Regions from separate parts of the Gallaecimonas xiamenensis 3-C-1 genome, predicted to be linked through region 1. Evidence: predicted binding sites of a transcription regulator. Region 1 holds the regulator's gene; each other region holds the start of a gene.
The links. The regulator PhoB, encoded in region 1, activates phosphate uptake and scavenging genes when phosphate is short. The targets are predictions, from matches to a motif close to CTGTCATAAAACTGNCNNAT.
Positions count from the first base shown of each region.

Region 2: pstS (phosphate ABC transporter substrate-binding protein PstS) is a predicted target of PhoB. The motif match lies at 3,644-3,663, and genes of this name have one in related genera.
Region 3: B3C1_RS11380 (esterase-like activity of phytase family protein) is a predicted target of PhoB. The motif match lies at 5,314-5,333, and genes of this name have one in related genera.

Region 1 is NZ_AMRI01000010.1:28,896-39,498, forward strand. It holds gene B3C1_RS08380 (alkaline phosphatase) at 1-835, opposite strand, end outside; gene aceK (bifunctional isocitrate dehydrogenase kinase/phosphatase) at 888-2,504, opposite strand; gene ung (uracil-DNA glycosylase) at 2,576-3,238, shown strand; gene B3C1_RS08395 (hemerythrin domain-containing protein) at 3,300-3,833, shown strand; gene B3C1_RS08400 (DUF3545 family protein) at 3,868-4,050, opposite strand; gene pgi (glucose-6-phosphate isomerase) at 4,134-5,786, opposite strand; gene tal (transaldolase) at 5,832-6,782, opposite strand; gene B3C1_RS08415 (O-acetyl-ADP-ribose deacetylase) at 6,947-7,468, shown strand; gene B3C1_RS08420 (porin) at 7,656-8,636, shown strand; gene phoB (phosphate regulon transcriptional regulator PhoB) at 8,794-9,483, shown strand; gene phoR (phosphate regulon sensor histidine kinase PhoR) at 9,484-10,603, shown strand, end outside.
Region 2 is NZ_AMRI01000023.1:19,842-30,444, reverse strand. It holds gene B3C1_RS20475 (hypothetical protein) at 1-139, shown strand, start outside; gene B3C1_RS14825 (PepSY-associated TM helix domain-containing protein) at 136-1,584, shown strand; gene B3C1_RS14820 (M17 family metallopeptidase) at 1,647-3,188, shown strand; gene B3C1_RS20760 (hypothetical protein) at 3,439-3,561, shown strand; gene pstS (phosphate ABC transporter substrate-binding protein PstS) at 3,735-4,784, shown strand; gene pstC (phosphate ABC transporter permease subunit PstC) at 4,856-5,791, shown strand; gene pstA (phosphate ABC transporter permease PstA) at 5,788-6,624, shown strand; gene pstB (phosphate ABC transporter ATP-binding protein PstB) at 6,639-7,424, shown strand; gene B3C1_RS14795 (NCS2 family permease) at 7,593-8,885, shown strand; gene gpt (xanthine phosphoribosyltransferase) at 8,890-9,360, shown strand; gene B3C1_RS14785 (HAD family hydrolase) at 9,396-10,049, opposite strand; gene B3C1_RS14780 (methyl-accepting chemotaxis protein) at 10,130-10,603, opposite strand, start outside.
Region 3 is NZ_AMRI01000015.1:7,538-18,140, forward strand. It holds gene B3C1_RS11360 (ABC transporter permease) at 1-1,070, opposite strand, end outside; gene B3C1_RS11365 (ABC transporter ATP-binding protein) at 1,060-1,980, opposite strand; gene B3C1_RS20750 (HlyD family secretion protein) at 1,977-2,912, opposite strand; gene B3C1_RS11375 (TetR/AcrR family transcriptional regulator) at 2,909-3,550, opposite strand; gene B3C1_RS11380 (esterase-like activity of phytase family protein) at 3,690-5,258, opposite strand; gene B3C1_RS11385 (AAA family ATPase) at 5,409-7,409, shown strand; gene fabA (3-hydroxyacyl-[acyl-carrier-protein] dehydratase FabA) at 7,488-8,006, shown strand; gene rmf (ribosome modulation factor) at 8,053-8,232, opposite strand; gene B3C1_RS11395 (DUF3466 family protein) at 8,424-10,070, opposite strand; gene uup (ATP-binding cassette ATPase Uup) at 10,095-10,603, opposite strand, start outside.

The DNA.
Region 1 (10,603 bases):
TGGCATCGGCAAAGTCTTTCATTTCGTGCATGGCGGTAACGATGTCGTTGTCGTGGCCTGCCCAGTCAATCTGGCTGCCTTCCACCAACAACACAAAACCCTTGTCGTTTTGGGCCAAGAGAGTGGCGGCCTTGGCGGTCAGGGCTGCCAACCTTGGCCCCTGTTTGTCGTCGATGGCGCTGGGCAGAGCCACGTCGGCGAACAGTCCTAGGGCCGGCAGCGCGGTGAGGGCCGCCAGGCCGGCATTGTCATGGACATAGTGGTAACCCTGGGCCTCGAATTCGGCCACCAGGTCGCGGTCCTGGCGCTGGAAGTATTGGCTGCCGCCACCGAACATCAGGTCGGCGCGAAACTGCCCGTCCACCCTGTCATCGAAGAAAGCGTCGGCGATGGCGTTGTAGTTGGAGCGGTTCTCGTTGTGGGCCAGGAAGGCGGCCGGGGTGGCATGGTTGATCTGGGACGTGACGGCAATGCCGGTGCTCTTGCCTTGGCGTTTGGCGATTTCCATGATGGAGGCCAAAGCCACTTTTTGGCGATCAACCCCGACGGCACCGTTGTAGGTCTTGTGGCCTGTAGCCAGGGCGGTGGCGGCCGCCGCCGAGTCGGTCACTACCGTGTCGGGTTCGTCCGGGTAAGTGCTGGCCATGCCGCTTAGCAACTGGTCAAAGACGGTGCTTTCTACCACAGGGGTGGTGGGATCGTCGGCAAAATAACGGTAGCCGCTGGTGTAGGCCGGGCCCATGCCGTCGCCTATCATCAGGATAATGTTCTTGGGCTCCTTGGCCGCCGCCGTCAGGCTGAAAAGGGCTGCTGCAATGGCAAGAGATTTACGCATCCTGTTGTCTCATATCGTTTTTATTAATGGTTAGTCTAGCAGCAAGCCCCTTTTAGAAGCGAAGGGCTTTGGGGTAGGGGAAGAAGTCCCCCAGCTGCTGGGCCTGAGCTTGTTGCTGGGCCTGCTGCCAAAAATCGGGGCTGAACAGCTCTGCAAATTCCTCCCCCAACACGGCCTTGGCGTCGTCACCCACACACAGAAAATACCGGAATTCTTCGGGGAATACGTCACCGGGGCAGACGCTGGGTTCGCTGCACAAATGGTCTTGGTCATACTGGGCTGGGGGAAGGGCGCGAAAGGTCACGTCGCTAAGGGGGCAAAGTTCATCATAGTCATAGAAGATGACTCGTCCATGACGGGTCACCCCAAAATTCTTAAACAGCATATCGCCGGGGAAAATGCCGGCAGTGGCAATGTCCTTGAGGGCCTGGCCGTATTCCCGAAGGATATCCCGGCGCCGCTCCGGCCACTGGCCTAGGGCGATGTTCATGGGGGTCATGCGCCGCTCTGTGAAACAGTGGCTGAGCAGCAGCCAGTCTCCTTCTATGCGCACCCGGCTGGCGCAGCTTTGGGTCAGCTCGGCCAGGGTGTCTGAATCGAAATGGCTCAGGGGCAGGCGCAGGTCGACAAACTCCTGAGTGTCGGCCATGCGGCCCACCCGGTCGTGGCGCTGCACCAGGTGGTAGCGCTCTACCACCTGCTCGGCGGTCACCGATTTCGAATCCCCGAAGCGATCGCGGATCACCTTGAACACCTGGTCCTGCCCTTCCAGGGTAAAGACCATCATTACCAGGCCGGCGATACCCGGGGCGGTGATAAAGCGCCCCTGGCGGGCCAGGGCGTCTTCCAGTTCACTTATCACCAGGCTCTTGCCGTGCTTGTAATAGCCCAAGGCGTTATAGAGCTCTGAGGCGGGCTTATGAGGCATCAAAGAGCGCAGGAAATCCAGCTGGGCCGAGGGGGTGGGGCTTAGGGACAAAAAGTCGGAGCGGGCAAAGCCAAACAGCACCGACAAATGGTCTTTTTGAAAGAGCAGGGCATCCACCTTGAGCTGGCCTCTGTGGTTAAGCAGGGCGATGGCAAAGGGAATGGCCAGGTGATCGGTATTGAGGCGCCCCACCAGGTAGCAGCCCTTGTTGCGGTAGAAGGGCTCGGTCAGCACATCCAGATGCAGGGGGTAGTCGCTGCGGCTGAGCATGGGAGCCAGGCGCTGGGCCAACTGGGTGGCGGCATTGCCCTTGTATTTAAGGGCCATGGGCAGGTTGGCGCTGTCGAGCACCGCTTCCATGACGGCGGCCAGGTCCTGCTTCATGGGCAGGCGCAGATAAGGGGCCAGGGCAATGGGGGCAAATTCACGGCCGTTAAAGGGCCTGTCCTCCCCCGGCTGCAGCCGGGCATAAACCGAGTTGAAGAAGGTCAAAGCCAGTTCCCTGGCCGGGTGCTGGCTCAGGGCCTGTAAAAAGCCGGCTTTGAGCCTTGGCCAATCCAGCAGGCTGCCATTGAGGCTGGTCACCAGTTCATGGACCACCTGGTCGTGACGTTCGAAGCGAACCCGGCTCAGCTGCTGCAGGCCGTGCCAGTCGGCGTCGGCAAAACATTGGCTGGCCTTGGCGGTCAGGTGGAGGAAGTCTTGCCAGTAGGCGCGAAATGTCTGGCTGATGGGGTCCATGGGCATCCTTTACTTGCACCGGCCGGCGGCCTTGGGCAGCATGGGCGCCACCAAAATCGAGGAGCCGAGCCATGAGCAAAGAATGGGCCGACATCATAGGTGGCGAAAAGCAAAAGCCGTATTTCCAGGCCGTGATGTCCAGAGTACAGGCAGCCAGGGACAGCGGCCAAGTGATTTATCCCCCCAAGGACGAGGTGTTCAACGCCTTTCGTTTTACCGAGTTTGAGCAGGTACGGGTGGTGATCCTCGGCCAGGACCCCTACCACGGCCCGGGCCAGGCCCATGGCCTGTGCTTTTCGGTAAAAGGGGAGGTGCCGCCGCCCCCTTCCTTGCAGAACATGTTCAAGGAACTGGCTACTGATATTCCCGGTTTTCAGCACCCAGGCCATGGCAACCTGGAAGCCTGGGCCCGCCAGGGGGTGCTGCTGCTCAACACCGTGTTGACGGTGGAAGGGGGCAAGGCCCATGCCCATGCCGGCTGGGGCTGGGAAACCTTCACCGACGCAGTGATCGCCGCTTTGAACGAGCAGCGCCAGGGCCTGGTGTTTTTGCTTTGGGGCAGCCATGCCCAGAAAAAAGGCGCCATGATCGACAGGGAGCGTCACCATGTGCTGACCGCCCCCCACCCCTCGCCCCTGTCGGCCCATCGGGGCTTTCTGGGCTGTCGCCACTTTTCCCAGGCCAACGCCATACTGATGCGCCAAGGGCTTGATCCCATCGACTGGCAGAGCTGATCCGGCACTGTCTTGAACGGGGGTCTACTATCCTTAAATGGTGTAGTAAGGAGGACCCCCTATGCTGGATTTGCTGCGTCAGGACCATCATCGTATTCGTCGTCTCTTGGCCCTGCTGGACGCCAAGGCGGCGGCCATTCGCGCCGAGCAGGAGATCCAATACGATCTGCTCAAGGATGTGCTGGATTACCTTCATCATTACGTAGACGGTGTGCACCACAGTGAAGAGGACGAGCTGCTGGCGATACTGGCAGACGACAACCTCAAGGCAGACATCAAGCGTCAGCACCACAAGCTGGACGACGCCACCCAATGCCTGGGTCAACGGGTGGACATGGTGCTGCTGGATGCGGTGGTGCCCCAGGACGAGATGTTAAGGTCCTTGGAAGAATTCATCTGCGAGCAGCGGGCACATTTGGCCTTTGAAGAGGAAAAACTCTTCCCTGTGCTTGAAGCCAAGCTCAGCACTCAGGACTGGGCCGCAGTGCGCCAGCGCCTGGAACAAAAAGCCGAGAAAGACCCTTTGTTCGGCGCCGAGGTGCGTGCCGACCACAGGGCGCTCTGGGAACGGCTTAACGAGGAAACCGAGGAATAAAAAAAGCCCGGCTTAAGCCGGGCTTTTTGCGCTGCTAGATATCCAGGCGGTCTAGCGAATACTCGCTGTTCCAATCGATGTCTTCGAGCTCGCGTTTGAGGCGGTACCTTTCCTTGAGGCTTTCGATTTCACGCCAGCGCCGTTTCTTACTGCCACGGCCCTTGCTTTCACGTTTATCCCCGGTCAGAACAGACTGCAGATCCAACAAATCGTCCATGGAACCTCCCCGCTGTAGGAATTGTTGTCACGCATTAATTACCACGCGAGGCTCAAAAATAAAACACCTTTGTTGCACTTGTGTTAAAGCGCGCCACCTTTTTGCTGTTGTTGGCGAAAACGGGCAATAAGGCCGTTGGTGGAGCTGTCCAGATCCAGCGGCTGGCTTTGGTCTTCGAGCTTGTCCAGCACCGCGTTGCCCAGCACCTTGCCCAGTTCTACCCCCCATTGGTCGAAGGAGTTCAGGTCCCAAATCAGGCCCTGTACCAGCACCTTGTGTTCGTAAAGGGCGATAAGGGCACCCAGGGTCTGGGGGGTCACCTTGTCCATCAGCAGGGTATTGGAAGGGCGGTTGCCGGGCATTACCTTATGGGGGGCCAGGGCGGCAACCTCGGCCTCGCCCAGTCCGGCTTGGCGCAGTTCCCCTTGGGCTTCGGCCAGGGTCTTGCCCTGCATCAGCGCCTGGCTTTGGGCAAAGCAGTTGGACGCCAGCATGGCGTGGTGGCGGCCCAGCTTATAGTGGCTCTCAAGGGGCAGGATAAAGTCGGCCGGGATCAGCTGCTTGCCTTGGTGCAGCAATTGGTGGAAGGCGTGCTGGCCATTGGTGCCCTCGGCGCCCCAGATAACGGGGCCGGTCAGGTGGCTGATGGCGCTGCCGTCCTGGTGACAGCCCTTGCCGTTGGACTCCATATCCAGTTGCTGTACATAGCCGGGCAGGGCGCGCAGGCCATGGTCGTAAGGCAGCAGGGCATGGGAACTGGCCCCTTGGTAGTTGATATAGCTGACGCCGATTAGGGCCATCAGCGCCGGCATGTTGGCGCTGATGGGGGCGCTGACAAAGTGCTGGTCCATGTCCCTGGCGCCGGCCAGCAGCGCCTCGAAGTTGGCCATGCCGATGGCCAGGGCGATGGGCAGGCCGATGGCGGACCAAAGGGAGTAACGGCCGCCGACCCAATCCCACATGGGAAAGCAATTCTGGGCGGCAATACCGAAGGCTTCGGCCTTGGGCACGTTGGCGGTCACCGCCACAAAGTGTTTGGCCAAGTCCTCAAAGCTGGCGCCGGCGGCCTTGAGCCAATCCCGGGCACTTTCGCTGTTGCTGAGGGTTTCCTGGGTGCCAAAGGACTTGGAGGCGGTAATAAAGAGGGTGGTTTGCGGGTCGAGGCCGGCCAGCTTGTCGGCCAGGGCGGCGCCGTCGATGTTGGCCACGTAGTGCACCGCTACCTTGCGCTGCCAGAAGGGCTTGAGGGCTTCGGTCACTATCTTGGGGCCAAGGAAGGACCCACCGATACCTATGCTCACCACGTCGGTAATGGCCTTGCCGGTAAAGCCCAGCCAGCGGCCCTGGTAGAGGCTGTCGACAAAGGTGGCCATCTTGGCCAGGGTCTGGCTCACTTCCTGGCTGACCTTGACGCCATCCACCATCACGTCACTATCGACACTGCCACGCAGGGCGCAATGCAGCACGGCACGCCCTTCGGTGTGGTTGATGGGCTGGCCCTTAAACATGGCTTTTATCTTGCCCTCAAGGCCGGCTTCTTCGGCCAGGCGCGCAAAGAGGGCCAGGGTCTGTTCGTTGAGGTGATTCTTGCTGTAGTCCAGGGTCAGGCCGGCGGCATCCAGGCTGTAACGCTCACCCCGGCTCGGGTCCTGGCGGAACAGGGTTTTGAGATCCGGCAGGTCGTCAAGGTGCTGGGCTAGGGCGTCATTGCATGGGTATCGGGTCAATCCGGTCATGGCTTCCTCTGGCAATAAAAAAGGGGCCCTTGGGCCCCGGTGCAATTAGAGTTTCGCCGACAGCAGCGAGGCCAGCTTCTCCTGGTCCTCGGCAAACTTGCGGATACCCTCGGCCAGTTTTTCTACGGCCATGGCATCCTGGTTGTGCTGCCAACGGTACTGGGCCTCGTTCAGGGGTTCGGGGCGCGGCTTGCGCTCCTTGCTCGGTTGCAGCTTGGCCACCACGGGGGCGTCGCTGGCTTCCAGTTCGGCCAGCAGCGAAGGCCCTATGGTCAGGCGGTCGCAGCCGGCCAGTTCCAGGATCTCACCGGTGTTCCTGAAGGAGGCTCCCATGACCACGGTGGGGTAACCATGGTCCTTGAAATAGCTGTAAATTTGGGCAACAGACAATACGCCTGGGTCTTCTGCCGGGCTGTAGTCCTTGCCGGTGCTGGCTTTATACCAGTCGAGGATGCGGCCCACAAAGGGCGAGATCAGATAAACCCCGGCTTCGGCGCAGGCCCTGGCCTGTGCAAAGGAGAACAGCAGGGTCAGGTTGCAGTTGATCCCTTCCTGCTCCAGCACTTCGGCGGCACGGATCCCTTCCCAGGTGGCGGCGATTTTGATCAGTATCCGATCTTTTTCGACACCGGCTTCCTTGTAGAGGGCGACCAGCTTACGGGCTTTGTCCAGGGTGGCCTGGGTATCGAAGGACAGCCTGGCGTCCACCTCGGTGGAAATGCGCCCCGGTACTATGTCGAGAATGGCCACACCGAAATTGACGGCCAGCTTGTCCATGGCGTTGTCCAGCTGTACCTGGGCCTCGCCCCCATAGAGCCTGGCATAGGCAAGGGCATCGTCGACCAGGGACTGGTACTCGGCCAGGCCGGCAGCCTTGAGGATCAGCGACGGGTTGGTGGTCGCATCCTGGGGCTGGTAACGACGAATGGCCTCAATTTCGCCGGTATCCGCTACGATGGTGGTAAAGCTACCCAGCTGGGAAAGTTGGTTGGCCATGGTTCCCTCTTGTCATGGAATGTATGAAAATTACTTACAAAATGCCAGCGCTGTTAACTGGAAAAGTCAGCTTAGCCAGGGTAAAAGAGAATTTCAGCTGATAAAAAAGCCGAAAACGCTTTCCCACTCAACTGGTCGGATCAGAGCAAATGAAATCGAGCAACATCACCCTGGTGCTACGGGTATGGCAGGGGGACATCACCACCCTGCCGGTGGATGCCATCGTCAATGCCGCCAATCCGTCCCTGTTGGGAGGCGGTGGCGTGGATGGCGCCATTCACCGCAGTGCCGGGCCCGAGCTGAAGACCTATTGCGCCGGCCTTGGTGGCTGTGAAACCGGCCAGGCCAAACTTAGCCCGGGCTTTGCCCTGCCCAGCCAATATGTGGTGCATACGGTGGGGCCGGTCTGGCACGGCGGTGGCCAGCAGGAGGCGTTGGCCCTGGCCGCCTGCTATCGCAACAGCCTGTTGCTGGCGGATGCCGAGGGAGTGGTAAGCCTGGCGTTCCCTGCCATCAGTTGCGGTGTCTACGGTTACCCGGCCAGGGAAGCGGCCCAGGTAGCCGTGAACAGCCTATGTCAGGCCTTTGAAGACTGCCATCTGTCCAAGCAGATCTGGCTGGTGGGGTACGACCAGCATCAGTGCACCCTTTGGCAAGAAGCCCTGGCAGCAAGGCCCAGCTTATAAATTCCCTTCTTAGTTTCTGATTTTCATCGGCTTTCTTTGCGCTTGCCCGGGCGCCGATAGAAAACGTTTGCTATTTTTCTCGGCATAAGGCTTCTCGGGAAATAAAACTGTCACAAACCTTTGCCAAGATGCCGCCGTTCGCCGAAAGGCCTTTCGTGCTTGTGCACACTTTTTTGGGTAAGAAAAAATGACATTTGCAAAGTCCGCTGTTGCTGCTGCGCTGCTGATGGGTATGACTGGTGTGGCTGCTGCCGCCGAGCCGGTCACCGTCTACGGCAAACTGAACCTGACCGTCCAAAACTCCGATGAAGGTGACGCCAAGACTGAAGTTAAGAGCAATGCCTCTCGCTTTGGTGTGAAGGGTGCTGTCGGCCTGACCGAAGACCTGGAAGCGATTTACCAACTGGAATGGGAAGTGAACGTCTCTGACCAGAGCGCTGCCGACAGCTCTGAAGACAACATCAAGGCCCGTAACCAGTTCGTCGGCCTGCGTGGCAACTTCGGTGAAGTGCTGGTGGGTCGCAACGACACCCTGCTCAAGCAATCCCAGGGCAGCATCGACCAGTTCAACGACCTGGAAGGCGACATCAAGACCCTGTTCAAGGGCGAGAACCGCATGGGTGACTCCATCACCTATAAGACCCCCATGTTCGGCCTGTTCCAGGCCGGTGTCTCCTACATCACCGAAGACAACTCCGACCAACGCATCAAGGATGTGGACCAGAACGACCGCGCCGACGGTTACTCCCTGGCCCTGATGTACGGCGATGCCGGCTTTAAGAAAGCCAACTACTTTGCCTCCGTTGCCTACGACGACGACGTCAAGGGCTACGACACCGTCCGTGGCACCCTGCAGGGCAAGTTCGGCCCCGTCATCCTGGGCGCCATGTACCAGAGCGGCGAGAAGTCCGGCGACAGCAGCAAGGACTATGACGGCTACCTGGTCAGCGCTGCCTACAAGTGGGACAAGGCCACCTTCAAGGTCCAGTACCAGGATTCCGACCTGAACGAAATCGGCGGCACCACTTATGAAGACGCCGTTTCTGCCGGCGTGGATTACAAGCTGGGCGACAGCACCAAGGTGTTCGGTTTCTACACCAAATTCAGCGCCATCAACGGCGAAGAAGACGCCGACTACCTGGGCATTGGCCTGGAACAGAAGTTCTAAGCTTCTGGGTTGAGCAAGAAGGAGGCTTATTGCCTCCTTTTTTATTATTATCAGTGCCTTATGCGTAAATTTCTGGCTGAAGAAGCATGCCGAGTCATAAAAGTGTCACAATGCTTCACAATAATGTCAGCCAGTTGCAATGAACAGGGATGCCCCCATGGCAAGACGTGTATTGATTGTTGAAGACGAATCCCCGATCCGGGAAATGCTCGCCTTTATTCTCGATCAGAACGGCTACCAGCCTGTCGAGGCCGAGGATCTGGGCTCGGCCCAGGCCAAACTGCAGGAACCCTTTCCTGATCTGGTGTTGCTGGACTGGATGCTGCCCGGCGGTTCCGGCCTGCAACTGGCCAAGGTCATGAAGCAGAACGAGTACACCCGCCAGATCCCCATCATCATGATCACCGCCCGAGGTGAGGAAGAGGATAAGGTCCGGGGCCTGGAAGTGGGCGCCGACGACTACATCACCAAGCCTTTCTCCCCCAAGGAACTGATGGCCCGGATCAAGGCGGTGATGCGCCGTGCGTCCCCCACCAACGTCGATGATGTCATCGAAGTGCAGGGGCTGCGCCTGGACCCGGTCTCCCACAGGGTGACCGCCTTTGACAGCTCCGTTGACATGGGCCCCACCGAATTCAAGCTGCTGCATTTTTTCATGACCCATCCCGAGCGGGTGTATAGTCGTGAGCAGCTGCTGGATAACGTCTGGGGAACCAACGTCTATGTGGAAGACCGCACTGTCGATGTGCATATCCGCCGCCTGCGTAAGGCCCTGGAAGGCCACGGCCATGACCGCCTGGTACAGACAGTACGGGGCGCCGGCTACCGTTTTTCCAGCCGGGTCTGATTGATGCATAGTTTTTCCTGGTGGCGCCTGGGCTGGACACTGTTGGCCTACGGGCTGGTGCTGGGGGGCGTAGGCTTGCTGCTGGGGGCGCCGTTGCTGGTGTTGCTGCTGGGTGCCCTGGCCCTGGTTTTCTGGCACTACTGGCAGCTGCATATGCTCAGCCGCTGGCTGTGGGACGGCCGCCAGTTCACGCCGCCCAGGGGCTCAGGCTCCTGGCAGTTCGCCTTTGACGGCGTCTACTTCCTGCAACGCAAGAACCTCAAGCGCCGCAAGGAACTGGGCCGGCTGCTCAAGCGCTTTCGCGAGGGCACCGAAGCCCTGCCCGACGCCGTGGTGGTGATGAACGAAGAACGGGAGATTGTCTGGTGCAACAAGCTGGCCACCAACATCCTCGGTATCCGTTGGCCAGAGGATCACGGCCAACGGGTAGATAACCTGCTGCGCCGCCCCGAGTTCGTCTCCTACATCAAGAAACAGCAATTCCAAGAACCCTTGATCATCCCCTCGCCGGTGATGTCCTCGGCCAGTGTTGAGATCCGGGTCATTCCCTACACCGCCAGCGAGACCCTGATGGTGGCCAGGGACGTGACCCGGTTGCAGCAGCTGGAGCAGATGCGCCGCGACTTCGTGGCCAACGTCTCCCACGAGCTGCGCACCCCCCTGACGGTGCTGCGCGGTTATCTGGAGATGATAGGGGACGATCCGCGCCTGGAAGGTTCGCCCTGGGCCAAGCCGCACCTGATGATGACCGACCAGGTCAACCGCATGTACAGCCTGGTGGAGCAATTGTTGGCCCTGTCGCGCCTGGAAGTGCGCCAGGACGTGGAAGCCCCGAAAACGGTGGATGTGCCGGCCCTGATGACCAAGCTGGAAGCCGACAGCCAGGCCCTCAACGCCCAGAAACAGCACCAGATCCTGTTCCAGGCCGCCCCGGCCCAGATGCTGGGGGACAGCGAGCAGATGATGTCGGCCTTCACCAACCTGGTGGCCAACGCCATTCATTACACCCCGGCCGGTGGCCGTATCGAAGTGAGCTGGAGCCTGCTGCCGGACGGCCGTGCCCGTTTCAGCGTCAAGGACAGTGGCGATGGTATTGCCTCGGAGCACCTGCTGCGCCTGA
Region 2 (10,603 bases), on a different contig from region 1:
CATAGTGCTGGCGGCCATGCCCCTTTGGGCCATGGTGGTGATGTTTATGCTTTGCGACAGCCGCCGGTTGCGCCAGGGACTGCGATCCTGGGGCCTGGTACTGGTGGTGTCGGTGCTGGTCAATGGAGTGTTTTGGTGAAGCTGCAGCGGCGCGACTGGACTCGGGTCCACAACTGGCTGGGGGTACTGATCACCCCGCCCCTGGCGGTGATCGTCTTTACCGGCATAGTGCTTTTCTTCCATGACGCCCTCAACCAATGGGAGTTTGCCAGGGCGCCGCAGCTGAGCCTGGGCCAGGCCATGGACCAAGCCGCCCAGCGCCTGGAAGAGGACGGCACCCTGGTGGCAGGGGGCAACCTGAGTTTCTATCCGGCCGAAGGCCAGGGTTTTCCGCTGCTGGTATCGGCCGGCAAGGGATACCAGGCGGTACTGGCCGACGGCACCTTGGTGGCAGACGCCGTACACGGCAGCGCCGGCCGGGCCTTGCTGGAAGTGCACTATGCCCTGTCCCTGCCCATGGGCATTTACCTGGCGGGCCTGGTGGCGCTGTTGATGCTGGTGCTGCTGATGAACGGCCTGGTGGTTCATTGGCCCAACCTCAAGCGCCAATGGCAGCAGTACCGGGGGCAGTCCGGTAAGGACAGGTGGCTCGATTTGCACAAGCTGGTAGGGGTGGCGACCCTGCCTTATCTGCTGATGTATGCCCTTACCGGGGCAGCCTTCTGCCTGCTGGTGTTCTACCAGGCCCTGTTATTGCTAGGCCCCTACCAGGGGGACAGGAGCGCCATTCTGGCGGACATGGGTTTTCCCCAGGTACCCAAGGCCACGGGCCTGCCCCTGGCCCAGGGGCAATTGCCGCCCTCGATACTGCTGGCCCAAAGCCAGCAGCTGCTGGGGGCCCAGCCCAACCGGCTGACCATAGCCCCCTGGCAGGACCAGGCCCAGCAGGTTATCACCGCTGCCAGCCGGGGCCGCGAGCTGATAGAGAGCCAGGAGCTGCGCTTTGTGCCCGGTACCGATACCCCTCTGGAAAGCCTCACCCAGGACAACATGGGCCCGGCCCGGCTGGTCTTCGACAGCTTTACGGCCCTGCACTATGGCCATTTCGGCGGTCAGGCCATTCTCTGGCTGTTCAGCCTGTTGGGGCTGGGCACCCTGGCCATGCTCTTTGGTGGCGCCTTAAGGGCCCAAGGGCGGCTGGTGCCGGGCTCGGCCCTTTACCGCTGGAACCGCCAGGGCCTGGTGCTGGCAGGCAGCCTGCCCCTTGGCACTCTGGCCCTGTTGCTGGCCGGTCGTTACCTGCCCATGGACAGTGCCCTGCGTTACGGGGCCTTTCCCTGGATCTTCTGGATAGCCACCCTGGCCCCCGTGCTCTGGCCCCTGGCCAAAGGGCAGGGCCGTAAGCGGGTGGCCTGGCTCTGGTGGAGCAGCGGCCTCTTGGCCCTGGTGGCCATAGGTTCGTTGTTGCAAAAAGGCCTGCAAGGGCAGCTGGCCTGGCTGGTGGCCCTGGCGCTGGGCCTGGGGTTGCTGGCCTGGGGTGGCCTTAAGTTGACAGTCCGTAAGGTGGCCGTCACAAGACTGTGACTTGGTTGGCCCATCGCCCTGGCCTAGAATGGTGCCTTTGATGTCTGCAACAGGACCCTGCTATGGCCTTTGCCCAACCGCAACGTGAAACCGATCTCAAGGCCGCCATCGAGAGTGGCCAATATGATGCCCTTATTCTGATCCAAGGCCCCAAGGCCCAGCTGCCGGCCCCTGTGGCTGAGCTGCTGGCCGACTACGGGCGATTGGATGCCCGCCTGGCCGGCGGCTGCCTGTTGGTGCCCGGCCAAGGCCTGCCCGGCGGCCGCCTGGTGGCCAGTGCCACAGGCCCGCTGCTGCGCGACTACGACGACGTGCGCCGCTTCTACGACGCCGGTAAAAAAGCCGCTGTGCTGGCCCGCGACGCCGGCGTTACCCAGCCGCTGCTGCTGGTTGCCGGCGTGCCGGACGACGAGCGTTATGCCCAGGCCGAACTGGTGGCCCTGCTGGGCTTCTGGCAAGGGCTCTGGCAGCCCCTGGAAGCCCGCGAGGCCCTGGGCGAAGCCGAGGTTGAGCCGGTCTCCCTGGTGGGTGTGTTGTCCGAGTCCTTGGATCTGGACGCCGCCGCCGCCATCGAAGCGGGCCGCCGTGCCGGCCGCGATCTGTGCGGCACCGAGCCGGAGCGCATGGCGCCCCTGAAGTTTGCCGAATACTGCGAGAAGCTCTTTGCCGGCAGCCCGGTCAAGGTTTCCGTGCTCCGTGACACCGACACCCTCAAGCGCGACTACCCGCTGCTGATGGCGGTGGCCCGTGCCAGCCTGGTGGTGGAGCGCCACGTGCCCTGCGTTATCCGCCTGGAATACCAGGGGGAAGGGGAGATAGAGAAGACCCTGCTGTTTGCCGGCAAGGGCCTGACCTACGACACCGGCGGTGCCGATCTGAAAGTGGGTGGCCATATGGCCGGTATGAGCCGTGACAAAGGCGGCGCCGCTGCCGTGGCCGGCTTTATGAAGACCCTGGCCGAACTGCAGCCCAAGGGCCTCAAGGCCATCGCCGAAATTGGCGCGGTGCGCAACTCCATCGGGTCCGACAGCTTTGTGGCCGACGAGATCATCACCAGCCACGCCGGGGTGCGGGTGCGTATCGGTAACACCGACGCCGAAGGCCGCCTGGTGCTGGCCGATCTGCTGTCCCACCTGCGCGAAGACGCCAAGAACGCGGTGGAGCCGGAGATCTTCTCCATCGCCACCCTGACCGGCCATGCCGCCCGGGCCCTGGGCCCCTACACCGCCGTGGTGGAAAACGGCCCGGCCCGTCAGTTGCAGATCGGCCGTACCCTGGCCACCCTGGGTGACCAATACGGCGACCCGGCCGACATCTCCCGGGTACGCCGGGAAGACTACGCCTTTATCGCTCCCCGTACCCGTGCCGACGATGTGCTGAGCTGCAACAACGCCGGTTCCTCTGTCACTGCCCGTGGCCACCAGTTCCCCATGGCCTTCCTGGACCTGGCGGCAGGCCTGGACAAGCACGGCCTGGACAGCGACCAGCCTATCCCCTACGCCCACCTGGATATCGCCGGTAGCGGCGTTGAAGGTGGCGACTGGCAGCACGGTTCGCCTTCGGCGGCCCCGGTCATTACCCTGGCGGCCAGCTACCTGCTCTAAGCCTTTCAAGCCCACCTTCCGGTGGGCTTTTTACTGCGCGTAATTGTAATTAAATTACACTAATCGGCCATTAAAGCTGTTTTTAGGGTGCTTGTTTGTAATTTAATTACATTGCTGCCATACTGGCCCTGAGCTTAAAAAGCTCCTCGTGCTTACTCCAAGGATGGGGGAAGGTATCTCCAAGGAACCGAGATCAGGCGCCCGTCAGGGCAAGTGCCGAGAAGCCTGGATCACCACTTAGGAGCCTGTGATGAAGATCGTTTTTCCTTTTACCAACCCGGGTGTGTTTCCCTTCCATAAAGGCCAGCAGCAAAGCCTGCCGTTGTTCCTTTATCCCCAGAACTGGGCCAAGGCCCCGGTAAAGAAGCGCTGACAACATCCGAGAAAAGGGCCTAAAAGGCCCTTTTTTGTTGCCTGCCATGGACTTGTCTCATAGTCAACAGCCTGTCTTTAAAGTGTCACAAGACCGTCATATTGGGGTGTTTTAATCCGTGTCGACCTAAAGGGCCTTGAAGCCCCTCCATAAACTGGTTTTAGGATTTCGGCATGAACAAGTTGCTTAAAGGTGTAGTACTGAGCTGCGCTGTTATGGGTTCCGGCTCTGTGCTGGCTGACACTGTGATCAACGGTGCTGGTGCAACCTTCCCCTATCCCGTTTACGCCAAATGGGCCGAGCAATACAACAAGGAAACCGGTGTCAAATTGAACTACCAGGCCATCGGCTCTGGTGGTGGTATCAAGCAAATCATCGCCAACACCGTGGATTTCGGCGCCTCCGACGCCCCCCTGGACAAAGCCCAACTGGATAAAGAAGGCCTGGTGCAATTCCCGGCCGTGATGGGCTCCATTGTCGCCGTCATCAACGTCCCCGGCATCAAGCCCGGCGAGCTGAAACTGTCCGGCACCGTGCTGGCCGATATCTACCTGGGCAAAGTCAAATACTGGGACGACGCCGCCATCGCCGGCCTCAACCCTGGTGTCAAGCTGCCCCACAGCCCCATTTACGCCGTGCACCGCTCTGACGGTTCCGGTACCACCTACAACTTCACCGACTACCTGGCCCGCGTCTCCAGCGACTGGCAAGGCCAAGTGGGTGTTGGCAAAGAAGTGGCCTGGCCCAAAGACGCCCACCAGCTGGGTGGCAAGGGCAACGCCGGCGTTGCCAACTTCGTCAAGCGCACCAAGGGTGCTATCGGCTACGTTGAATTCGCCTACGCCAAGTCCAGCAACCTGACTTACACCCAGATGCAGAACAAGTCCGGTGCCTTCGTTGCGCCTACCATGGCTGCCTTCCAGGCTGCTGCTGCCAACGCCGACTGGGCCAATGCTCCTGGCTTCAAGCTGATGCTCAACGACCAGCCCGGTGCCACTTCCTGGCCCATGACTGCCGCCACCTTCATCCTGATGCACAAGGACCAGGCCAACGTCGACACCGCCAAAGAAGTGCTGAAGTTCTTCGAGTGGGGCTATGCCAAAGGTGACAACCTGGCCGCAGAGCTCGAGTACGTACCCATGCCGGACAACGTTGTGAAGATGGTGGAAACCATGTGGCACAGCGACATCAAGTCCAGCCAAGGTCAGGCCATTTATCAGTAAGTTACTGGCCATTAAACAGCCCCTGCCCAGCGCAGGGGCTGAGTCGTTTGTGGAAATGATGCGTTTTGACTATGAAAGCACTCATGCTTAGGGCTCTTCCCTGGGACGGGGACAACCTGTTCCGCCGGGCTTGCCTGGCCAGCGCCGGGCTGATCTCGGTGCTGATGTTTGCCATTCTGGTGTCCCTGGTGACCGGCGCCTGGCCGGCCCTGGAACAGTTCGGCCTGGGTTTCTTCGTCAGTGACGAGTGGAACCCCATCACCGAGCAATACGGGGCGGCCAATGCCCTCTATGGCACCCTGGTGTCTTCCCTTATCGCCGTACTGCTGGCCTTGCCGGTGGGGGTAGGGGTGGCTATCTTCCTGTCCGAACTCTGCCCCAAGTGGCTGTCCAAGCCCTTGTCCATCGCCATCGAGCTGCTGGCCGCCGTACCCAGCATCATCTACGGCATGTGGGGCCTGTTCGTTTTCGCCCCCTGGTTTGCCGACGGCTTCCAACTCTGGGCCGGTGAGAACCTGGCGGACCTGCCGGTGATTGGCAGCCTGTTCAGCGGCCCGCCCATGGGCGTGGGCCTGCTCACCTCCGGCATCATCCTGGCCTTTATGATCCTGCCGATCCTCACTTCTCTTATTAAAGAAGCCCTGAGTACAGTGCCCAATGTGCTGCGCGAAGCCACTTACGGCATAGGGGCCACCCAGTTCGAAGTGATCGCCAAGGTGCTGCTGCCGGCCATCAAAGGTCCCATCTTCGGCGCCCTGATCCTGGCCCTGGGCCGCGCCCTGGGCGAAACCATGGCCATCACCTTCGTAATAGGCGGTGCCCAAAGCATGGAAATGAGCCTGTTCATGCCGGCCACCTCCATCTCCGCCACCATAGCCGAGCAGTTCAACGAAGCCACCGGTGAACTCCATGTGGCGTCCCTGATTGGCCTTGGCCTGGTGCTCTTTATGATCACCTTCGTGGTGATGGGCACGGCACGGGTACTGCTGCGGAGGAAAGCCCAATGATCGCGACCCGTAAGGTCAAAAACCTGGTGTTCAAGGGCCTGTGCCTGGGCGCCACCCTGCTGGGGCTGGGCATACTGGTATTGATCCTGTTCACCCTGCTGCAAAAGGGCCTGGCCGGCCTGCATTGGAGCCTCTTTACCGAGAGCACCCCGGGGCCGGATGGTGAGGGTGGCCTGGCCAACGCCATAGTCGGCAGCCTGATGATGACCGGCCTTGGCATCCTGATGGCCGCCCCTGTCGGCGTATTGGCCGGCACCTGGCTGGCCGAGTACGGTCAGGATTCCAAGACCGCCGACAGCATCCGTTTCCTCAACGGCATGCTGATGAGCGCCCCTTCCATCCTTATCGGTCTGTTCGTCTACCAGATGATGGTGGTGTCCATGGGCCACTTCTCCGGTTGGGCAGGCGCCGTGGCCCTGGCCATCATCGCCTTGCCGGTGATCATTTCCACCACCGAAGAGATGCTCAAGCTGGTGCCCCGCAACCTGCGTGAAGCCGGCGCCGGCCTGGGCACGCCTCGCTGGAAGGTGACCGTCAAGCTCAGCTACAAGGCGGTGGGTACCGGTATCATCACCGGTATTCTGCTGTCGGTGGCACGCATCAGCGGCGAAACGGCGCCGCTGCTGTTCACCGCCCTCAACTCCAGCTTTATGACTACCAATCCCAATGAGCCCATGGCCAACCTGCCGGTAACCATCTACCAGTTCGCCATGAGCCCTTCTGAATCCTGGAACCAACTGGCCTGGTCCGGCGCCTTGCTGATCACCATGGCCATACTGTTCCTCAATGTCTTGTCCCGGGTACTGCCCCAGCTGAAAAAACGGAGATCCTGATGAGCCAGGTCGCCATGATCCAAGATTACCAAGCCTCTCCCCTGGTACACCGCATGGATGTGCGGGGGCTCAACTTCTTTTATGGCAAGGACAAGCAGGCCCTGTTCGACGTGACATTGCCGGTTTACCTGAACCGGGTCACCGCCATGATAGGGCCGTCCGGCTGCGGTAAGTCCACCCTGCTGCGCTGCCTCAACCGCATCTATGAGCTCTATCCCGGCCAGCGCGCCGAGGGTGAAGTGCTGCTGGACGGCAACTGCGTGCTGACCAACAAGGTGGACTTGAACGACCTGCGGGCCAAGGTGGGCATGGTCTTCCAAAAGCCCACCCCTTTCCCCATGAGCATCTACGACAACATCGCCTTTGGCATCAAGCTCTACGAGAAGCTCAACAAAAAGGCCATGGACCAGCGGGTGCAAGAGGCCCTGGAGCAGGCCCAGCTGTGGAACGAGGTCAAAGACAAGCTGCACAGCGACGCGGCCGGCCTGTCCGGCGGCCAGCAGCAGCGCCTCTGTATCGCCCGCACCATAGCCCTCAAGCCGGAAGTGATCCTGATGGACGAGCCCACTTCGGCCCTGGACCCCATCGCTACCCAGGGTATCGAGGAGCTGATCATGGAGCTGCGCCAGCACTACACCATCGTCATCGTTACCCACAACATGCAGCAGGCCCAGCGGATCTCCGACTACACCGCCTTCATGTACCTGGGGGAACTGGTGGAGTTCGGGGAAACCGAGCAGGTGTTCAACCAGCCGGTTCACCAGCGCACCAAGGATTATGTGAAGGGAACATTCGGTTAACCCGAAGGGCCGCGTAAGCGGCCCTTTTTATTAGCACTTTACGGCAGAGCGGATTCCGGTAACATTTCACTAACCAAAAGCCCGTCCGGAACGGCCGTGCCGCGCCTTGCAAAACGTTTGCCTTGCTTGGATAATCGCGCGCCATTCCCCTTCGCTGAGTGGCTCGCCATGCTCGAAAAACTGTTCAAACTGTCTGAACTGGGCACCAATCCCAGGCAGGAAGTGATCGCCGGTATCACCACCTTCCTGACCATGGCCTACATCATCTTTGTTAACCCTTCCGTGCTGGCCAAGACCGGCATGGACCACGGTGCCATCTTTGTGGCCACCTGTCTGGCGGCGGCCTTTGGCTGCTTCGTCATGGGTTTTCTGGCCAACTACCCCATCGCCCTGGCGCCCGGCATGGGCCTCAACGCCTTCTTTACCTATACAGTGGTCCTGCACGACGGCTACAGCTGGGAAGCGGCCCTGGGCGCCGTGTTCTTCAGCGGCTGTATCTTCGTGCTGCTGTCGTTGTTCAAAATTCGTGAGTGGATCATCAACTCCATTCCCGGCGCCCTGAAAGTGGGCATTGCCGCCGGTATCGGCATCTTCCTGGCCCTTATCGGCCTGACCAACGCCGGTGTGGTGGTGGACAACCCCGACACCTTGGTGAGCATGGGCAACCTGGGTAACCCGGCGGTGCTGTTGGCTATCCTCGGCTTTTTCCTGATCGTGGCCCTGGAAGCGTGCCGGGTGAAAGGGGGCGTGATGATCGCCATCCTGCTGATCACCGCGCTGGGTGTGGTCGCCGGCCTGACCGAGTACAAAGGCATTGTTTCGGCGCCGCCATCCCTGCTCCCGACCTTTGCCAAGATGGACTTGGCCGGTGCCTTCAGCATCAGCATGCTGTCGGTGATTTTTGCCTTCCTGTTCGTGGACCTGTTCGACACCTCCGGCACCCTGCTGGCGGTGGCCCAGAAGGCCGACCTGCTGGACAAGAAGGGCAACCTGCCGCGCCTGTCCAAGGCCCTGCTGGCTGACTCCACCGCCACCATAGTGGGCGCCACCCTGGGTACCTCCACCACCACCTCCTATGTGGAAAGCACCGCCGGTGTCGCCGCCGGTGGCCGCAGCGGCCTGACCGCCGTTACCGTCGGCGTGCTGTTCTTGGCAGCCTTGTTCTTTTCGCCCCTGGCGGGCATGGTGCAAGGCTATGCCACCGCCGGCGCCCTGGTGTACGTCGCGGTGCTGATGCTCACCAGCCTGCGCCATCTGGCCTGGGACGACATCACCGAAACGGTGCCGGCAGCCGTGGTGCTGATCATGATGCCTTTGACCTATTCCATCGCGACCGGTATCGCCTGCGGCTTTATCAGCTACGCCCTGGTCAAGGCCCTGGCCGGCCGTTTCAAGGAAATCAGCCCCGCCGTCTGGGTACTGGCGGTGCTTTTTGTACTGAAATTTGCGTTTGCAGGATGATGCTATGACGAAGAAATACTTGGTCACCTGGGAAGCCTTTCACCAAGCCGCCCGCGAACTGGCGGCCCGCCAACTGCCTGCAGAGCAGTGGAAGGGCATAGTGGCGGTTACCCGTGGCGGCATGGCGCCGGCCTTGGTACTGGCCCGCGAGCTGGGGATCCACAGCCTGGACACTGTGTGCATCTCTTCCTACGACCATGACCACCAGCGTGGCCTGAACATCATCAAGCCCGCCAGCGATCTGGTTGGGGACGGCGAAGGCTGGCTGATCGTCGACGACCTGGTGGACAGCGGCGCCACCGCCAAGGCCCTGCGGGAGATGTATCCCAAGGCCAAGCTGGTGGCGGTATTCGCCAAGCCCGCCGGCAAGCCGTTGGTGGACGAATACGTTATCGATATCGCCCAGGACACCTGGATAGAGCAGCCCTGGGACATGGGCCCCGCCTTCCAGCCGCCCCTGTCCGGGCGCGACTGATAAAAAACCGGCCAAAGGGCCGGTTTTTTCATGCCTTACCAGTGATGTATGGGCCAGCCCCGCACCTCGGCAATGGCTGCCAGGCGCGGGTCAGGGGTTACCGCATGGGCCTGGTCGGCCAGGCTCAGCAGGGCCAGGTCATTGATGGAGTCGGAATAGGCACTGAGATGCACCGGCTTGGCGCCCAGGTGCGCCGCCAGGCGCCAGGCCTTGCCCTGGCCCAGGTTGGGTATGCCCTGGGGGCGGCCGGTAAAATGCCCCTGGTTCACCTCCAGATCGGTGGCCAGATAGTCATCCAGCCCCAGCAGGCGGCAGATGCCGCCGACGATGGGGGCTATGGTGGCGGAAGAGACAATCACCCTGTCTCCCTGGTCCTGGTGGCGGCGCAGGGCGTCCATGGCCTGGGGGCGCAGGTGGGGCAACACCCTGGCCTTGGCAAAGTCTGCCACCCAGCCGGCCACAGTTGCTTCGGCCTTATTGGCCAGGGGGGAGACGATAAAGTCCAGGTACTGTGCCACCGGCAAGCGCCCCTCGCCGTAGAGGCGGTGCCAATGGGCCAGTTGGCCGTGCAAGTCGTCGATGGGCCACAGGCCTTGTTCATGGGCCCAAAGGCCGAAGCCGTTGGCGCTGTCGGTGTTGATCAGGGTGTGGTCGAGGTCGAACACCGCGACCTTCGGGGCTGCCGTCATGCAACTGCTCCAGGCATGGGGGAGGGGGCATGATAACAAAAAGGCCGGCCCTGGGGCCGGCCTTTACCGTAGGGGCGCGCTTAGCCGAAGGTCTTGGCCAGGCCGTCGATACGGGCGGTGTTCTGGTTGAGCAGCAGGCCGCTCTGTTCCAACTCGTCCATGGCGTGGGAGGTGCTCTCGGCCAGTTCCTTGAGGCGCACTATGTTGTCGTTCACCTCGGTGGCCACGGCGCCCTGTTCCTCGGCGGCGGTGGCGATCTGTGCCGCCAGGTCGTTGATCTCCGCCACCCGTTTGAAGATGTCGTCGAGGATGGTGGTCACTTCCTGGGTGCCGTCCACGCAGCTCTGGGCGTGCTCACGGTTGCGCTCCATCAGATCGCGCCAGGAGTCGAGCATACGGCGCATGCCGGTCAGGCTGTCGCGGATATCACCGGCCGATTGCTGGGTGCGGGATGACAGGGCACGGACTTCGTCGGCCACCACCGCAAAGCCCCGGCCATGTTCGCCGGCGCGGGCCGCTTCGATGGCGGCGTTAAGGGCCAGCAGGTTGGTCTG
Region 3 (10,603 bases), on a different contig from region 1:
AGGGCGGTAAAGCCCAGCAGCCATAGGGCGTCACCGTGCAGCTGGCTGACCTCGGCGTCTCGCAGCACCACAGCCCGGACCATGCGCATGTAATGGGTGGCGGGCAGGCCTTCGGCTATCCACTGGGCGGCCTTGGGCATGGCTTCATAGGGGAACATGAAACCCGACAGCAGGATGGAAGGCAGCAGCACAAAGACGGTCATCTGCATGGCCTGCAGCTGGGTTTTGGCCAGGGTTGAGATCACCAGGCCCAGGGTCAGGCTGGCGAAGATAAACAGCAAGGAAGCCAGGGCCAGGGAGTCCAGGCCGCCCCTGACCGGCACCCCGAACAGCCAATGGCCGGTGCCGAGGATAATGGCCACCTGGATAAAGCCCACCAGGATATAGGGGGCGATCTTACCCAGCATCAGCTCAAGGGGCCTGACCGGGGTGGTGATCAAAAACTCCATATTGCCCTGTTCCCGCTCCCGCACTATGGCGGCGGAGGTAAAGAGCACCATGGTCATGGTAAGGATCACCCCCAACAGCCCCGGCACTATGTTGACCACGGTGCGCTGCTCGGGGTTGAAGTACTGCACCAGCTCCAGGCTGGGGGCGGGCCTGGTAGCCGCCTGCCCTGTGACTTCCTCCAGTGGCATCTGCCGAAGGGCCTTGATGGCGGAGGCCACCAGGGTGTCGGAGCCGTCCACCAGCCACTGGCCAAGGGGCCTTGAAAAAGCGGTGCTCTGTTGCTGGTACTGTAATAGCCGCTGGCCAAAATCGGCAGGCAGATACAGCACAGCCTTGATGTCGCCTCGGGTCAGGGCGGCTTCGGCCTCGGTGGCACTGTAATAGCGTTTGTCAAAGTCCACCACCTGGGTGGCCTCCACCGCCTGGACCAGGGCGCGGCTGTAGCTGGTCTGGCTCATGTCCACCAGCCCGGCCGGCAGGTGGCGCACGTCGGTGTTGATGGCATAGCCAAACAGCATCAGCTGCACCAGGGGGATCATCACTATCATGCCGAAGGTGAGCCTGTCCCTGGCCAGCTGCTTGAGCTCCTTGATAAGGATGGCGCCTATCCTAAGCCACATGGCGGCCTCCGGTGCTGGTGACAAAGACGTCTTCCAGGCTGGGCCTGACTTCGGCCAGGGTTCGCTGCCCTACCCTGGGCTTGAGCCAGGCCAAAGGGTCGCCGATGTCCTGGCTGACCAGCACCCTGAGCCGGCTGCCGATTTGGGCCGCCGACAGCACCTGGGGCAACTCTTGCAGTTGCTGCTTTAACTGCCTTAGCCCTTCCCCTGCCACTTCCACCACCCTGGCGCCCATGGCCGCCATCAGCTGGCCCGGGGCGCCGTCGGCCTTTTTCTGGCCCTTTTCCATGATCGCCAGGCCATGGCAGCGCTCCGCCTCGTCCATGTAATGGGTGGACACCAGTATGGTGGTGCCCTGGGCACAGAGGTCGAACAGCCTTTCCCAAAATTCCCGGCGGTTTTGCGGGTCCACCGCCGAAGTGGGTTCGTCCAGGAACAACAGCTCCGGGCTGTGCAGGGTGACGGCGGCCAGGGCCAGGCGCTGCTTTTGGCCGCCGCTCATGGAGCCGGCCATCTGGCGGCGCTGGCCGGCCAGTTCATAAAGCCCCAGCAGTTCGTCGATGCGGCGCTTGGCCCTTTGGCCGGCCAGGCCATAGATCCGCGCCACAAAGGCCAGGTTTTCGTCGACGCTGAGATTGTCGTAGAGGGAGAACTTCTGGGTCATGTAGCCCATGCGGCGGCGCAGGGGCTCTTCGTTTCCGGCCAGGGGCTGGCCCAGCACCTGGATTTGGCCGCTGCTGGGGCGCAGCAGTCCGGTGAGCATGCGGATGGAGGTGGACTTGCCGCAGCCGTTGGGGCCGAGGAAGCCGTAGATGCTGCCCTTGGGAATGGCCAAGTCCAGCTGGTCGACAGCCACCAGGCTGCCAAAGCGGCGGGTCATGCCCTGGGTGTGGATGGCAAGGTCGGTCATGGCAGCACCACTTCCAGGCTAAGGCCGGTGGCAAGATCTGCCCCCTGTGGCCCAAGGTCGATGTCGGTCAGGTACATCAGGCGGCTGCGGTCACGCTCGTTAAGGGCGTAATAAGGGGTAAAGGCCGGTTCCCCGCGAATGCGCCGCACCGTGCCGTCCAGCAGCCCTTCGCTGCCGTCGATCCGGAGCTTAACCTGGCTGCCGGCCTGAAGCTTGCTAAGCTTGCTGGCCGGCAAGTAGGCCCGCACATAGGGCCTTGCCAGGGCCAGCAGGCTCACCAGTTGGCTGCCGGCATTGACCCTGTCCCCTTTGCGCCAAGGCAGCACATCCACCAGGGCCGCCTGGGCGGCCACCAGGGTCAAGTCTGCCAGGGCTTTTTCGGCCTGGGCCAGCTCGGCGCTGGCCGCCGCCACCTGGGCCTGGCCCTGGGCCAGCTGTTCGGCGCGGGTACCGTTATTGAGGGCCAGCAGCTGTTGCTGGGCCGAGTCCAGGCTGGCCCTGGCGCCATCGCGGGCGGCGGTGGCGCTGTCGAGATCTTGGGCGGTCAGCACCTTGTCGGCCACCAGGCGCCGGGTGCGCTGCCATTGGCGCTCGGCCTGCAACAGGCTGGCCTGGGCCCCGGCCACCCTAGCCTTGGCTTCGTCGATGTTTTCCTGGCGCGGCCCTTTGACCAATTCTGCCAAGGCCGCCTGGCTTTGGGCCAACCTGGCCTGGGCCGCGTCCCGCCTGGCCTTGGCGGCGGTGTCGTCAAGGCGCAGCAACACTTGCCCCGGCTGGACCCTGTCCCCTTCGGCCACCGCCACCTCGGCCACCAGTTCGGCGGCGGGGGCCACCAGGGTCAAGCGGTCGCGTTCGACGGTGCCGTAAATGGCGTCCGGCTCCTGGCTACAGCCTGCCAGGGCCAGCAACAGCACACTCAGCATAGCTTTCATCCGGCACGCTCCTGGGGCAGCAGCAGGCCCTTTTCCATCACCTGCACATTGTGGGCAATAAGATCGGTGAGTCCCTGGGGATTGAGGTCCACCCCGAACAGCCGCACCAGGGGTGTTGGCGCTATCAGGGGAAAGACCATCAGGCTGGCAAAGCTGAACTGGGCCAGCTGCGGCTCCACGTCGGGGCGCAGTCGCCCCGAGGCCATCAGGGCCTGGGTCAGCCACTGGCGCGACAGCTGCATGATCTCGCCAAAGAGCCCCATCACCACCTGGTGCAGGGCCGTGCCCTCTTCTTCCTGCAAGACCCGCAGCACCAGCCTGGGCAGGCCGGGGTTGGGCACCATGATGCTGTAGTAGGTCTGCATCAGGCTGGCCAAATCCAGGGGAAACTGGGGTTTGGGCTGCTGGCGAAAACGCGCCAGCACCGGCGCCAAGGTTTCTCGGAACATCTGTTCGAACAGGCCCAGCTTGCTGCCGAAGTAATAACGGATAAGGGCGGCGTCCACCCCCGCTTCCCGGGCCAACTGGCGGGTAGACACCTTGGCGAAGGATTGATGGCTAAAGCAATGCAAGGCGGCGGCAATGAGCCTGGCCCTGGCGTCAGAGTCCCCTTTGGGGCGGCCTGCAGCGACGGACACGGCGTACTCCTACAAATTCATCACATGATGAGTATGGTAGAAAGCAATGCCTTAGCTCGGCCAGGTGAAAAATTCCGCGTTTTCGCGGCGGTGGAGAAAAGGGGCAAAGAAAAAGCCGGCGGTGTGCCGGCTGTTGAGGTTATTCAAGGCCTAGGTTGAGGTCCTTGACGATATAGAGGGTGTTACCGTCGATGCGGGACTGGGCCTGGTCCAGGTATTTTTGCTCAAGGGCGCCGGCGGCGTCGGCCCAGAGGGCGAAGTCGTCGTCGTTCAGCACGCCGATACGGCTGTTGTCGATGACCCAGAGCCCTTCCATCTTGTCGTGGGGATAAGCCACCTCTGCCACCATGTCCACCAACAAGGTCTTGGCCACCGGCACTATGCCGGCATTGGCCAGGAGGTTCCAACCGGCGCTGCTGTCGTTGCCGGCCAGGTTGTCTTTGACCAGTTGCTCCAGGGTTTGGCCGCCAAGGGTCAGGCCCAGGGCGGGGTCTTGCAGCCGGTCTTGGGTGTTTTCGAGGCTTTCAAGGTTGGTAGCGCCACTGATGTCGATGGCGTAGATGTGCTTCATGGCGCCGGGGTTGTCCTTTAAGAAGGCGCCGTCCCGCTCAATCACCAAAAAGCGGCTGGCACTCAAGGCCTTGATGGCGCTGTTGGAATTTTGCAGTTTCTCCTGGCGATATAGGTATTGGCCAGTGGCACCGGTGTCGAGGTTGATGGTGACGATGCGGGTGAGATCGGTGCGGGTTTTGCCGGGGTTATCTAGGCTCGATTGCATGATCCCCACCAGGGTTTTCTGGTCCGGGGTGACGGTCAGCCCTTCCATGCCCCTGTTGGCCCAGCGGTGGGCAAACTCGGCGGGCAAATTGACGTCGTTGCGGCTGTCGGCACTGAAGGGGTTGATGCGGCCGATTTCCTTGCCGCTGGCATCAAAGTGCACCAGGTGCGGGCCGTATTCGTCGCTGACCCAGAAGCTGCCGTCCTTCATGGCCACCAGGCCTTCGGCGTCCAGGCCGTAGTCGTCGGTGCGGGTGGGGTTGGTGCTGGCGTCATAAGGCTGGGCTGGGTCGACCAGTATGGGGTTGCCGTCGGTGTCGTAGGGGATCTCATTGGTGCCCCCCAGTGCAGCGCTGTTGGGCAGGCCGCTGATGGGATTACCGGCGCGGTCTTTTAGCAGCAGGGTGCTTACCTGGCGCACCGTGCCTGAGGGCTGGATCTCAAAAAGGCCGATGCGCGGCGTGTAGTCCGGGGTGGGGAAAATCTTGCCGGCCCCCAGGCTGCCGGTGAAGCTGGTATTGGGGCCCCGGTCGGTCAGGGCGTAAAAGCGCAGGGGGTTGGCCGGGTCGGCGTCCATGTCGGAGCCGTAACCGCCGTTACGCAGCTCCAGGGTGGAGCCCGGCCTGGCGGCGTTGGCCAGATCGTTGCGCATCACCGAATAAGGCAGGGCCACGCCGCTTGTTGCAAAGTTGTCCGGGTTGCAGACATAGGAGGTGCTGGTAACCTCCCCCGGCTCCAAGGCGCCGTTGCCATTGCTGTCCAGGCCACTGTCTATTTGTACGCCCCCCAGCCAGCACTGGTCGTTGCCGGCGGCAAGGGGGGTCTGGTTGACCAGGCTGTTAAGGCCATTGCTGCCGTTGTCGCCGTCATCGCTACAGCCAGCCAAGGCCGCCAGTGTGGCCAGGGCCACTAGGGTGAAGGTCCTTTTCATCGTTGTTTTCCTGAAGGTTTAAGGCTCGCCACTGTAAGGGGCCAATGCGTCAGCCAGATGACCTTTTGATGTCAGCACCAGGGGCCAACGACACCAGGGCCGGGCTGCCCATGTTATGATTTGCACACTTACCTTCAGTTGACCTTTTCGATGGATCAGACCACCAGTACCGCACCGGCTCCCCTGGCCGCCGACCGCCTCAGCCCCAGCTTGGCCCTGACCGAGCTTGAGTGCCGCTCGCGCTTTTTGCTCGGCCAGGACGCCGGCGTCACCGAGCTGGCCCAAGCCTCCAGTGACCAAAGCCCCCTTGGGCACATCTTTATGAGCGCCCCGCCCTACCTGGACACCATTGCCATGTTCAAGGCGGCGATCCGCCAGTTACCCGAGGGCTCCCGTTGGCACAAGCTGTGGGATTGGTGCTACGCCGAGAACCTGGACGATCCGCGCCGCCCGCTGTGCCTGCGCCTCAAGGCCGGCAGCGGCGACCGCTTTTGCAGCGACATCACGGCGCTGTTGCAGGCCAAACTGGAGGACAAGGACACCGACCAGGCCTTAAAGGACCTGGTGGCCTGCCAGCCCCAGGAAAAGCGCCTGGCAGGCTACCTGGCCACCTTGCTGGCCAGGGTGGCGGCCGGGGAAGACTTTGCCCACCCGGTACTCTTTAACCTGCTGGTTAACCACCAGGACCCGGCCCAGGTGCCTATAGTCCACAACCGGGACCTGTCCGATGTGGGGCTGTTTGGAGAGATCACCTTCGAGACCCAGGAAGGCACCGTCTCTGCCAACCAGCACCTGCTGCGCCCCGGTGACTTGCACAGCGCCAACGGTGGCTACCTGCTGCTAAGCGCGGCAGAGCTTCTGGAAAATCCCGAGCTGTGGACCCGCCTCAAAGAGTCGCTCTTTGCCCAGAGCATCCACTGGACCCAGTACCGGGGCCAGGTGCCCGGCAATCCGCTCTTTATGCCAGACCCCATGCCCCTGGATGTGAAACTGGTGCTCTTCGGTGACCGCCAGGACCACCTGGAGCTGCTGACCCAGGACCGGGACCTGTCCCAGCTCTTTCCCTACTTTGTGGAATGGAGCCCCTTCGTACCGGTGGCGCAGGCAAGCGACCTTGCTGGCCACCTGCTGCGCCAATGCCAAAAGGCCAGCCTCAAGGCGCCGACCACCGAAGCCCTGGCCTGCCTACTGCGCCACGGCTGCCGCTTGTCGGAAGATCAGGAACGCATCGCCCTGGCCCACCACAGGTTCAACGAGCTGCTGACCCGGGCCCATTTTTTTGCCAAGGGCAAAAATATAGAAGTGGCGGATATCCAACAGGCCATCTCGGCCCGGGAAAACGCCCAGGCCCTGGCCCGGCAGCTGAGCCGTGACTCCATGGCCCGTGGCCAGATCCTGATTGAAACCCAGGGCCGGCGCATCGGCCAGGTCAACGGCCTGACGGTTTTGGACATGGGCAGCGTCGAGTTCGGAGAACCGTCACGTATCACTGCTACAGTGCACTATGGCGACGGCGACATCATCGACATCGAACGCAAGGCGGAGCTGGCCGGCAACATCCACGCCAAGGGGGTAATGATCCTCACCGCCTTCCTGGCCAGCCGTTTTGCCCAAGAAGGACCCATGCACCTGTCTGCGTCCCTGGTGTTTGAGCAGTCCTACCATGAGGTGGACGGCGATTCAGCCAGCGCCGGCGAGCTGCTTTGCTTGCTGTCGGCCCTGGCCGAGCTGCCGGTGCGCCAAGGCATTGCCATTACCGGCGCCGTGGACCAGTTCGGTAATGTGCAGGCCATAGGTGGGGTGAACGCCAAGATTGAAGGCTTCTTCGAGGTCTGTAAGGCCAGGGGATTGGACGGTGAGCAAGGGGTGATACTGCCTCTGGCGAACCTTAGCCAACTTAATCTGTCCGACGAGGTGATCGCCGCCGTCGCCGATGGACGTTTCCATCTGTGGAGCGTCGAACACGTGGACCAGGCCGTGGCCCTGATGATGGACGCCACTGCCGGTGAGCCTGACCGCCATGGGAACTACCCGGACGATTCAGTGTACGGGCGTATTCATGCCAGGTTGGCCGCTTTGGTGGAGCTGGAAGAGCCCATAATGACCTTAAGCCGCCGTTTCTGGGGCTGGTTGGGTTTTGGCAAACACTGACTGTCACGCTGGTCTGCGTTGTTTGGCGTACAGTTGTTCGCTAACCTGTCGCCGTTCGCGATATGAAGGAAGACCAGAGTGCTGACAGATAAACACAGTTTCAGTCGAGAAGAGTTGCTGGCCTGCTCCCGTGGAGAGCTTTTCGGGCCAGGTAACAGCCAACTGCCTGCCCCCAACATGTTGATGATGGACCGTATTAGCCACATCCACCTGGAAGGGGGCGAGTTCGGTAAAGGGCAAATCGTTGCCGAACTGGATATCAACCCTGAGCTGTGGTTCTTCCAGTGCCACTTCCCCGGTGACCCCGTTATGCCGGGTTGCCTGGGCCTGGACGCCATGTGGCAGCTGGTGGGCTTTTTCCTCGGTTGGCAAGGGGGCCCCGGCAAGGGCCGCGCCCTGGGGGTAGGTGAAGTGAAATTTACCGGCCAGATCCTGCCCACCGCCAAGAAGGTAACCTACCGCATCAACATCAAGCGCCTGATCAACCGCACCCTGGTGATGGGCATTGCCGACGGTCAGGTGGAAGTGGATGGCCGGGTGATCTATACCGCCCAGGATCTGAAGGTTGGCCTGTTCAAGGACACCTCCAGCTTCTAAGCCTGGCCCCAAAATAGAGAAAGCCCTGCGATGCAGGGCTTTTTCGTTACTTGAGGGACACGCCGTTAATGACTCTGTCTTCTACCGCCGTTCGCCAACCGGAGAACCAGTAGCTGCGGGCATCGAGGTTTTGATAAGGGCACGATTCTCTGGGTTTCCCGCCAATCCCGGCTTGATAACCACGAGATTGTGCCCTTTCCAGACGGTCACGTTTTTGTCTTCTCATTACAGACATCCTTCTTCGACATGATGGCTGAGAACGGGGCAAGCCATGGCCCCGTTACTTCAACCTTTAGGTGAGGACATCTGGGTGATCAAACCGGATCGACAAATATAGCAGTTGACAAAATCCAAGCAGTTGACTTCTTTTTGAATTTTCTTTGACAAAAAAAGCCGCACTGCAGTGCGGCTTTCTTGTCAGCGGCGTCGGCGCCAGCCAAGCAGGCCAAGCAAGCCCAAGCTCAGCAGGCCCATGCTGCCGCTGCCCTTACGCTGATAGGGCTCGTCTTGATCGGTCACGCAGCTGGCCGGCTCCTCGTCGGTAGGCACCAGTTTTACGGCCCGCAGCACGTACTGGGTGGCTCCGTCGTCGTCCAACACCAGGTTGCCGCTGGTGTCACGCAGGGTGGTCACCGCAGTAGCCACGATTTCACCGTTATCGTTAATATCCCTGGCGTACTCCAGGGTCCAGTCTTCACGGGCGGCGCAGGTGTCGCCGTCATAGCGCTGGGTCAGCAGTGAACCGTCGAACTGCAGCAGATCGTTAAGATCCTTGAAGCTGTCGTTGTTCAAGTCATAGACAAAGGCATGCTGGCGGCGGCTGGACGAGGGCGGTACCCGCTCCCAGTCGGCAGCCCCCACCACCAGGCCGCTGTTATTGACGGCATAGGCAATGGAGTTGGCGCTGTCGTAGAAGGAGGCGGGATAAGTGATGGTGTCGTCGTTGGTGTTATAAACAAAAAACTTGGATGTAGAATAGGTGCTTGGGAAAACAGCACGGCCAACGGCAATACCGTCATCGTTGATATCATTAGCGATAGAGCTGCTGATGGTATCGTTCGTCACCGTCAGTGCTTTGAGTGCTTTGCCTTCATTCACATCGAATAAGGTTGCGACGTTACGCAGATATCTGCCGTCCCTAACCACGGATTGCCCTACAGCCAAGCCATGGATGTTGACCGCCTGGGCGCTGGAGGCAAAGTTAGCCGGATCGTCATCGTCTTCAGGTTCAGCCAGCAGGCCTATGGCCTTGGGCGTAGAAGGAACGCCGTCGACCAAAGTCCAGGCCGTCGCTTCTGACTGATAGCTCAAACTTCTCAGGCAAGTACGGATAGGTATGATGGAGTCTTCGTCTTGACAGTTCTCATAGATTGACTCCCCGCCAGTACCTAAGCCAATAGAGCTCTGACCAACTACCCACTGACCAGCCCCACCGTTGGCCAGGGAGACCCCGCCAAAGTGCTCATCAGCATTGAGAACTTCCTGATCACCTCGGCTGGTGGTAGGAATGGTGTAGATAGGCATCAAGGCATGGGACTGGGTTAGGTCCGTGACATAGCCTCGGGTAGTGAAATCTCTGACGTAGTGGGTTTCTTCTTCATCACTGCTGTTGGTGAAGGTCACGGTAGACCAGGGGCCGCTGGAGTACCCGAAATAAAGACCCTCGCTCTCGCCGTTGACGGCTGTATCGACAGTAAGATCTTCATCTTCTGCCCCCAAACCCGGTAGCAGCGTCAACGTTGGCTCGCCAATATAGGCCACATTGGTAGAAAGGCTACGGTAACGACCTGTGGTTTCGTCAACGATATCGTTATACAGGGCGCCGACTGTCTCGTCATCGTAGCGGCCCAGCTCGTCGTGATAGACCACCTCTTCGTCAACCGTCTTGGCAGAAAGGCGGGTGGTAATACCACCGCCGATAGTGCCGTCTGTCGCTATGGTGGTACCCGTGGTCTGGTAAGCCCCCACCGGCTGGTCGATCACTTCCAGGCGATAGCTGGTGGCGGCATGGGCCTGGGTCGTTGCCAGGGCCACGAGGGAGAGGGAGAAAAGGCGTTTAGTCATGAATTCGGTTTTCCTGCACACTGCTTATTGTTGGGCGTCCAATGCTTCCCACCGGGCAAAGGCCGTTTCCAGGGCCTGCTCCAGTTCGGCCAACTTGTCCAGTACTGGCTGGGTTTCGCTGACGGGGCGTGTAAAAAAGTCCGCCTGGTTAATGTGGTTCTGCACTTCGACCATCTGATTTTCCAGTTGTTCAATCAGGCCGGGCAGCGTTTCCAGTTCCCTTTTGTCCTTGTAGGACATCTTGGCGGTGCTGCGGGGCTTGTCGGTGTTCTTCTTGCTTTCATCCTTGGGGGTGGCCGCTTGCGGCGGTGCTACTGCCTGGCGGGCGCGGGCGGCCAGGGCATCATGATAGCCCCCGGCATGTTGTTCTACCTGCCCTGCCCCGTTGAACCACAGCACGCTGGTGACGCTTTGGTCGATAAAGGCCCGGTCGTGGCTGACCAGCAACAGGGTACCCTGGTATTCGGCCAGCATTTCCTCAAGCAATTCAAGGGTCTCAATATCCAGATCGTTGGTTGGTTCGTCAAGGATCA